2 regions of the Brevibacillus sp. AY1 genome follow, and region 2 is predicted to be linked to the other one. Evidence: predicted binding sites of a transcription regulator. Region 2 holds the regulator's gene; the other holds the start of a gene.
What was found. Region 2 encodes Rex, which represses fermentation and respiration genes when NADH is low (regulators of the CRP and FNR family bind a similar motif). Its sites were predicted from a motif close to TTGTGAAATATTTCACAA; they were not measured.
Positions count from the first base shown of each region.

Region 1: a site for Rex is predicted at 2,192-2,209, ahead of JZI27_RS00050 (helical membrane plugin domain-containing protein). Genes of this name have one in related genera too.

Region 1 is NZ_JAFLPN010000001.1:5,195-9,899, forward strand. It holds gene JZI27_RS00035 (Spo0B C-terminal domain-containing protein) at 1-125, shown strand, start outside; gene obgE (GTPase ObgE) at 143-1,420, shown strand; gene JZI27_RS00045 (PilZ domain-containing protein) at 1,429-2,094, shown strand; gene JZI27_RS00050 (helical membrane plugin domain-containing protein) at 2,435-2,884, shown strand; gene JZI27_RS00055 (NAD(P)/FAD-dependent oxidoreductase) at 2,929-4,107, shown strand; gene JZI27_RS00060 (hypothetical protein) at 4,170-4,322, opposite strand; gene JZI27_RS00065 (ACT domain-containing protein) at 4,512-4,705, shown strand, end outside.
Region 2 is NZ_JAFLPN010000001.1:547,501-552,205, forward strand. It holds gene dinG (ATP-dependent DNA helicase DinG) at 1-1,013, shown strand, start outside; gene JZI27_RS02925 (ComEC/Rec2 family competence protein) at 1,107-2,012, shown strand; gene JZI27_RS02930 (redox-sensing transcriptional repressor Rex) at 2,033-2,656, shown strand; gene JZI27_RS02935 (amidohydrolase) at 2,676-3,974, shown strand; gene JZI27_RS02940 (hypothetical protein) at 4,060-4,221, opposite strand; gene JZI27_RS02945 (hypothetical protein) at 4,357-4,705, shown strand, end outside.

The DNA of each region.
Region 1 (4,705 bases), 540 kb from region 2:
CTGTATCCGGATTGGACGAACTGGAAAAACTGGTACGTAAAAGCGAACAAAGTGCGGTGGAAGTCACCGAGTGGATACATACGGAAGAAGAATGGATCTTGGAATTGATTGTTCCATTCTCGTAAACGAAAGAGGTGACACCATGTTTGTCGATCAAGTCAAGATTTATGTAAAAGGAGGGGACGGTGGAAACGGAGCCGTCTCCTTTCGCCGAGAGAAGTACGTACCACTAGGTGGTCCAGCTGGTGGTGATGGTGGACGCGGCGGGGATGTTGTGTTTGTCGTGGACGAAGGGCTGCGCACTCTGGTTGATTTTCGTTACCAGAAGCACTTCAAGGCACCGCGAGGAGAGCATGGTCGTAACAAGAATCAGCACGGAGCCGGTGCGGAAGATTTGCTGGTGCGTGTACCGCCTGGAACGACCGTGATTGACGACGATACCCAAGAAGTGATTGCCGATCTGATTGAACATGGACAGCGTGCAGTCATTTCTAAAGGCGGTCGTGGTGGTCGTGGAAACACGCGCTTTGTCAATCCATCCAATCCGGCTCCACACATCTCGGAAAATGGTGAACCAGGACAGGAACGCTATATCAGAATGGAACTGAAGCTGATTGCAGACGTCGGGCTGGTCGGATACCCAAGTGTGGGGAAATCAACCCTTCTCTCCAGTGTAACGGCAGCCAAGCCGAAGATAGCTGCATACCATTTTACCACCCTGACCCCCAATCTCGGAGTCGTGGACTTGGGTGAGCAAAGCTTTGTCATGGCAGACCTGCCGGGTTTGATTGAAGGTGCTCATGAGGGAGTCGGATTGGGGCATCAATTCCTGCGCCACGTAGAGCGTACGCGCCTGATTGTGCATGTTATCGACATGGCAGGCGTGGATGGACGCGATCCTTACGAGGATTACTTGCAGATCAACCGTGAACTCAAGCTGTACAACCTGAAGCTGGAAGACCGCCCGCAAATTGTTGTTGCAAACAAGATGGACGTCCCGGAAGCACGGGAAAATCTGAAGCGCTTCAAGGAGCAGCTTCCCGATGTTCAGGTCTTCGAGATTTCAGCCGCTACCAGACAAGGTGTGCAGGAATTGATGTACGCAATCGGTGATATGCTGGCGACCATGCCAGAAAAACCGGCTGTGGAGGAAGTCGTTGAGGTCGAAGAGCGTGTGGTATTCCGGGCTGAAAAAGAACCGGACGCGTTTGAAATCAGCAGGGAAAATGAAGTCTTTGTCGTCAGCGGTGAGAAGATTGAAAAGCTGGTACGCATGACAAACCTGAACAGCTACGACGCAGCACAACGATTCGCGAAGATCATGCGCAGCATGGGTGTAGACAATGCGTTGCGAAAACAGGGAGCAAAAGATGGGGACACGGTCCGCATCGGGAAACTAGAGTTTGATTTTGTGGAGTGAGCGTGACTATGGCAGATGTTCCATCCTTACATCCTTTTTTGACAGATAAACGACTCCAGCGCGGCGGCGTTTTGCAGATGCTCGTCTCCAAACAGGTAAAGTCACCGATTCCGATCATGGTGGAACATGTCAAAGCCGGCTACCTCGTCGTCTCCTGTGAGTCCAATGAAAAAGAGAATCTGCAGCTGCTTGGTTCGCATGTGAGAGTTCGCTGGGAAACAGAAGCGAGCGTTCAAACCGTTGACTTTGAGGTCGTGCAGGAGCAGATCGTATGGCCGATCGTCCTTCTCGGCATGATCCCGCTTAGCGTTAGTGTGGAAGTGACAGCCAAGGCCAAGCAAGACCCGATTGCCCCTGATTATATTATTCAGGTCCCTTACAAGGTCATGGGTGCCAGACCGTCTGAGGAAAAAGGGGAGGGTGTCCTCCTGAAATTCTCTCCGACCCGGCTCATCATGGGGACAGATGGTTACATAGCCAAGGGAGATTTTATCAATCTTTCCTTCACAGTCCCGCACACCAAGCAAGAGGTTGTGGGCATGGCGAAGGTCGTAGAAAAGAGCTTCTCTGATTCTCAGGCTGTCGTAGAAATGATTTTTACTGACATCCATGAGAATAATCATTTGCTCATCAAAAATTACTATAAAAAGCTCTTGGAGACCGCTTCCTCTTAATGGAGCGGTTTTTCCCTTTGAAGTTCTGGTGAATAAGGTATATAGTATAGGCATAGAGAGTTAAAAATCGAGCCTGACCCGTTTTTTATGTGCACCTTTGTGAAAAAAAGAACAAAACGGTCATGACCGTTTCCCCCTTTCTTCGGGGGACAAATTGTTTGACTGCTTGCGTTCAAATCCACTTGAAAAACGTCGAGATGCTTCAATCCCCCGATCAGAGGGGACGTTTTTCACAGAAAATAAGCTGCAACGAATAATGGGAGAATGTCGGCTTGCGCTCACGTGAACAGGCATCTCGAGAAATCAACCTCTATTCCAACGCAAAGGAGGACGTTTTCCTATGTCTCAAACCACTCAACAAGCTGCTGCAGAAGTAGCCAGCACGGCTACGATGACGCCTCAGCAAACAGATGTGCTTGACCAATTGATGAAGCCGGAAATCCAACAATCACTGACCGTTTTGGTAGAAAACTTGCCCAAGCTGGCGGAAATGACGACAGTCCTGACCAAAACGTATGATCTGGTGCAAACGGTTGCAAATGACCGCGTCCTGATCGACGATTTGAAGGGCGGCATGGAAGAGTTCGTCAAACCGATTCAAGACAAGGCAAAAGGTATTGCGCAAGCAGCAATCGAAGCAAATGACCGTTCCCAGGTAGAGACGACTACAGTAGGGCTGTTTGGTTTGCTGAAAATGCTGAAAGATCCGCAAGTGCAAAAAACGTTGCGTTTTGCACAAGCATTTTTGGAAATCTCGGCAGAGCGCCAACAGCAGCAACAACAAAAGTAGTACGTAACCACATTACGACCGACAGACGGACGGAGGATTGAGCAATGGCGAAGCATATAGTAATTTTAGGCGGCGGTTATGGCGGTTTGCTCAGCGCATTGACCGCACGTAAATATATGACGGCTGAAGAAGCAACGATTACGGTGGTAAACCGTTTTCCATCCCACCAAATCATTACGGAATTGCATCGCTTGGCAGCAGGCAACCTGTCTGAGAAAGCAGTAGCCCTGCCTTTGGAAAAGCTGCTCCGCGGCAAAGATATCAATCTGATCGTGGATAACGTAGAAAATATTGTCCTGGACAACTCCCGCGTGACGTTGGCCGGCGGCGAGTCCCTCAAATACGATGCACTGGTTGTCGCACTTGGTAGCGAGACAGCATTCTTCGGAATTCCTGGTCTGCAAGAATACAGCTTTACTCTCAAATCGGTTGATGAAGCAAACAAACTGCGCGCCCATGTGGAAGAGCGCATCGTGGCTTACAGCCAAAGCAAAAACAAAGCGGACGCTACCTTTGTTGTCGGTGGCGGCGGATTGACTGGAATTGAGCTTGTTGGTGAATTTGCGGACATGCTCCCAGGTCTGTGCGAAAAAAATGGCGTTGAATTTAGCGACATCAGCCTCTACTGTGTAGAAGCTGGTCCTTCCATCCTGGCTGGATTTGCTCCGGAGCTGGTTGAACGCGCGAAGACAAGTTTGGAGAAACGCGGTGTTCAATTCCTGACTGGCGTAGCGGTTACAGAGATGAAGGAAACGACTGTTTTCCTGAAAGACGGCAGTAGCATCGAAACCACAACCATGGTGTGGACAGGTGGCGTTCAAGGAAACTCCGTAGTGGCCAACAGCGGTTTGGAAGTGAATCGCGGTCGTGCTACTGTGACAGAATTCCTTCAATCTACATCCCATCCGGAAGTATTCCTGGCTGGTGACAGCGCGGTTGTCATGGGACCTGAGGGACGTCCGTTCCCGCCAACCGCTCAGCTGGCATGGCAAATGGGTGAAGTGGTTGGACACAATCTCTTCGCTCACTTCAAAGGCTCCAAGATGAACAGCTTCTCTCCTGTATTCTCGGGTACCCTCGGTAGCTTGGGGCGCAAAGATGCGATCGGAACCATCGGTGCGAGCCAAATCAAGCTGAAGGGCACACCGGCTTTGTTGATGAAAGAAGCGAGTAACGTTCGCTATCTTGCTCATATCAACGGTCTTTTCGCTGTAGCTTACTAATTCGATACGATAACGGAAAACCCGGGAGAATGATCCCGGGTTTTCTGTAAGCAGTCTGCCCACTATCCATTGCCGCTTGGATCTTCCACGACATTTGGCGACTGAGCCATTTTTTTGCCTTTCATCTCATCCCCGAATTGATCCAGACTGCTCGGTTTTGCAGCGGGATGATTATTCCGGCGCTCAGACTTGTCGGATTTTCCACGTCCTGCCATTTCTTTCTCACCTCCTAACGAACGATTCGTTTTCTATTGTGCTCGTACGCACCAGCTGTCATGTAAGCAAGAGTGAACCGAATTAGCCCAACATGAAAAAATGTAGCTGTAAGGATTGTCACAAGGGAGACGATCCGTTATAATGTCCTCTATGAAGAAACAACTGTTTTTCTCAGGAGGACACAACGAGTGAAACGGGAAGAAAAGTTTTATTTGATTCGATCTGACATTCTGCCCGAGTCGATAACCAAGACGATTGAAGCCAAAAAAATGCTGGAATCCGGTGAAGTGGATACAGTAAATGAGGCAGTGGATCGCGTTGGGCTTAGTCGGAGTGCCTTTTACAAGTACAAGGACGGCATTTTTCCTTTCAATGCCATGAT
Region 2 (4,705 bases):
TACGCACGGATTTGCACGGCCTATTGCAAGAAATGCAAAAGGGAATGGAGCTCCTTCATTTTTTCTTACTGGAACAAGATCCTCAGTTTGTCTATTGGATGGAAGTAGAAACGAGGATGGCTAGGAAGCAGGTCCATCTCTATGCAGCGCTGCTCGAGGTCTCCAATGCGTTGGCCGAACCGTTTTTTGCCCAAAAGCAAAGTCTGATATTGACCTCGGCAACCTTGACTGTAAAAAACAGCTTTACCTACATGCTGAATCAATGTGGTCTGGATCAGCTTCCTGAGGAGCGAGTCCGTACCTTGTCGCTACCATCTCCCTTTGATTATCAAGGGCAAGGCCTGGTACTGATTCCTTCTGACTTTCCCTTGCCAGGAAAAGATACGGAACAGAACTATTTGGATGCAATCATTCAGGGCAGCTTGGATGTCGTGACAGCAGCGAAAGGACGTACCATGCTGCTTTTTACGTCCCACTCCATGCTGCGTCAGGTGTATCAGGCGATGAAAGAGCGGCTAGTGGATGAAGACGTTCCCTATACGCTGCTTGGGCAGGGAATTGACAGCAATAACCGCAGCAAGCTGATTCATCAGTTCCAAACGATGGAGCGAAGTGTCCTGTTTGGAACGAGCAGCTTTTGGGAGGGTGTCGATATTCCGGGTGAGGCGCTTAGTTGCCTGGTGATTGTTCGTTTGCCTTTTACACCGCCCAATCACCCGGTTTATCAGGGAAGGGCTGAACTCATGAAGGAGGCGGGCAAAAACGCCTTTATGTCCATGGCGTTGCCTCAAGCTGTGATTCAATTTAAGCAAGGGGTTGGCCGCCTGATACGCCATCACCTTGACCGTGGAGTTGTCGTGGTCTTTGACACGCGTGTGGTTGAATCCCGATACGGCCGGACATTCCTGCAATCTCTGCCGCCTTTTCAGATAGAAAGCGGAGCTTGGCCTACACTTCGTCAACAAATCCCTGAATTTTTGGGTATGCTACCCTTGGACGATAGAAATGAATAGAAATAAAGCCGTTGCGACATACACCGCACCGGGCTTTCTATTCAGACTCAGAAATGAATCCATAGTCTCCCAAGGATTTAGGTGATAAAATACATGTTAGGGAAAACGGGATGGATACGATTTTTTCTCGGACTGTGCGTCATTTTGCTCATCAGCTGCTCTTCGGTCGACAGCCGTTTTGTGCAAGAAGTCATCAAGGTGGATGACCCGTTTGCCAGTGAGAATGAACGTGATTTTACCGGACTGGTCATTACCTATTTTGCCTTGCCGCATGGGGAAAGCACTTTGATTCGCTTGCCGTACCCCAAAGCCAAAACGATTCTCATCGACACGGGCAGTGAAGAGGATTGGCCAGTCTTGCAGGAACGATTACTGGAGCGCCACGTGACACGATTGGATTATGTCGTGCTGACCAATGACCAGCCAGAGCATGCGGGAGGCTATCCCTTTCTTGCTGAGAAGCTGGTCATAGATAAACTGATCGTACCCAAGCTAATCGAACCAGTGATTCGTCATGCAGTATCCCTAAAACCGGACCAAAAGCGTTTGGACGTAACAGATAATCAGGTTCTCGAGCTGGATGATGAAGTCTCCATACGAGCGCTATCACCCAATGAGCCCTTGTTCTTGTCACCCCAGAACAATTCTCTTGTTTTTCAGTTGAGGCATCTCGAACTCAACTTTCTCTTCACGAGCGGCATCAACGAAAAGGCGGAAGAGCGCCTATTGGAACGCCACGCCAATGAATTGAAGTCAGTGGTGTTGAAAGTGGGGGATCAGGGGAGCAATCAAGCGTCCTCCCAACCCTTCCTGACCCAGGTTGATCCACAAGTCGCGATTATCCAGACGGGAAAAACCCGTGAAGAGATGAAGGATAATCAGACTGAAGTGTTGGAGAGACTGGGTGAATCGTGGGCAGAGACGTACTTGACCAGTCAGGATGGATCGATTACGATCTTGTCCAATGGCAAGGATTATCGGGTACTAAAACAGCAGTAAAGAAGGAGGAAAGACCGTACGTGGCCAAATATGAAAAGATTTCGGAGGCGGTCGTTCGCCGCTTGCCGATTTATCTTCGGTACCTATCTTATTTGCAGCAGGTCAACGTAACAACCGTGTCCTCCCAACAAATGGGCATGAATCTGGACGTGAATCCCGCGCAAATACGAAAAGACTTAGCCGCGTTCGGAGATTTCGGCAAAAAAGGGATCGGCTATGATGTGAATTACCTGGTGGAAAATATCCGCCAGATTTTGAAGCTAACCGATGAAGTACGGGTTGTTCTTGTCGGAGCGGGTCATTTGGGTCATGCGATCAGCAACTACAACGCGTACGTGAAAGACAACATTCGGATAGCTGCGATTTTTGATAATGATGCCAGCAAGCTAGGCAAAGAAGTTGCAGGTCTGCCTATTCAGTCCATGAGTGAAATGGCACATACCATAGCGGAAAAAAATATCAAGCTGGCTATCATGACCGTACCTGCTCCAGCTGCGCAAACCGTTTGTGACCAGCTGGTTAGCTTCGGGATCAAAGGCATTCTGAATTTCGCTCCGACGACCATCAAAGTCCCCAAGGATGTGCGTGTTCATTATGCCGATGTTACGTCTAATTTGCAAAGCCTGGCTTATTACATTACATAGGTGAGAACGGAGAATCGAGATGAAGAAGACGATTTTGACACATGCAACTGTCATTACAGTAAACGACAGCAATGAAGTGATCCACGACGGTGCTGTGGCATTCGAGGATGGCAAAATTACGTATGTAGGACCTACACCAGTAGATGTTTCAAGCTATGACGAAGTGATCGATCAAAAAGGGGATTACGTGCTTCCAGGTCTTATTAATACACATGGGCATGCCGGAATGTCCTTGCTTCGCGGCTATGCAGATGATTTGCCGCTTCAGCAGTGGCTGGAAGACAAAATGTGGCCATTGGAGGCTCAATTTACGGCTGATCATGTGAAATGGGGTACGCATCTTTCCCTGATTGAGATGATTCGCACGGGTACGACAACCTTTGTAGATATGTACGATCACATGGACGAAGTAGCAAAAGCGGTAGATGAATCCGGTATGCGCGCACGTCTTTGTCGCGGCATGATCGGCTTGTGCTCGGAGGAAGAGCGTCAAACGAAATTGAAGGATGCCACACAGTTTGCCAAAGAATGGCACTACCAAGCAAATGGACGCATCACTGTCATGATGGCACCACATGCTCCATACACGTGCTCGCCAGAATTCATTATGCAAATTATTGAAAAAGCGGATGAGCTTTCTCTACCTCTGCACATTCATATGTCGGAAACCCAATGGGAAGTTGGGCAAAATGAGAAGGATTACGGGCTTCGTCCAGTAGCACACCTGGAGAAGCTGGGCATGTTCTCCCGTCCAACCTTGCTCGCACACGCTGTTCACTTGACGGATGAAGAGATCGATATCTTGGCAAAATACCAAGTAAAAGTTTCTCACAATGTCGTGAGCAATCTGAAGCTGGCAAGCGGTGTGGCGCCTGTTCCAAAAATGCTGGAAAAAGGCATCAGTGTTTCGCTTGGAACAGACAGCTCAGCAAGCAACAACAATCTCAACCTGTTTGAAGAGCTGAAGCTTGCCGCGATTTTGCATAAAGGAGTCAATTACGATCCGGTTGCAGTGCCAGCTGACGCTGCTTTGCGCATGGCGACACGCTATGGTGCGGATGGTGTCTTCCAGGGAGATTCCCTGGGTTCTATTGAAGTGGGCAAACAGGCTGATCTGATTGTTCTCGACAGCCATCAAGCTCATTTCCATCCTGCTCATGAACCTGTCTCCCATGTGGTATATGCGGCCAATGGACGTGACGTGAAGGACACGATTGTAGCTGGTAGCTTCCTGATGCGGAATCGTGAGCTGTTGACGCTGGATGAAGAGAAGGCGATTTTTGAAGCAAACCGCATGTTCCAATTGTTGAATCGATAATGAAAAAGGCTCCTGCCCTTCTCAAGACAGGAGTAAACAAGTGTAGGTGTAGGTAGGGGAATTTGTTGAAACAATCAGGCCGTGCTCATTTTCGCCACAGTTCATTGAGGGTTCGGTGGCGAAAATGCAGTGTGGGTGTGTGAGACAAATTGCGCAGCGGAGAGGATAGCGCTGCCCAGGAGACGCGGTATTCCTGTAACAGAAACCCTAATACATCAGGAGATGTGGTTCGTTGTGACATGTTCACGCGCTCACCTCCTTCGGGTGTAACACTAGTATGACCGACCACCTCCATGCTATGATTAGCAACTTTTCCGTCCCGTTCTAAAACCTTCCCGTATAGCATAGGCTTACACAAAAAACGGGACAGGGGGGAAGGGACATGTATATCCGACCCAAACTGCTGTGGTGGGGCTTACCCGCTTTTTTGGTCCTTTTTCTGGTTGGGATCACAATGGGCATGGCTGGCAATCGGAATGCTGTGGAAGAGTCTTCACTTGTCAGCCATCAAACGGTTGATCGTCGCATAGAGGAACAAATCGCTTTGACCGCTCTCTTGGACCAATTGACGGAGCAAAAAGAGCGGTCGTTTATTGTGTACATGAAGGAAAGTGCGTTGAATGGCAGCTACGAACAGGATCGATTCCGTTTGGAGGGAGAGATTGGCGGTCACAAGCTCGAGATTAAGCGCGATGACCAGCAACAGGTGACTGTTCAGATAGACGGTCAAG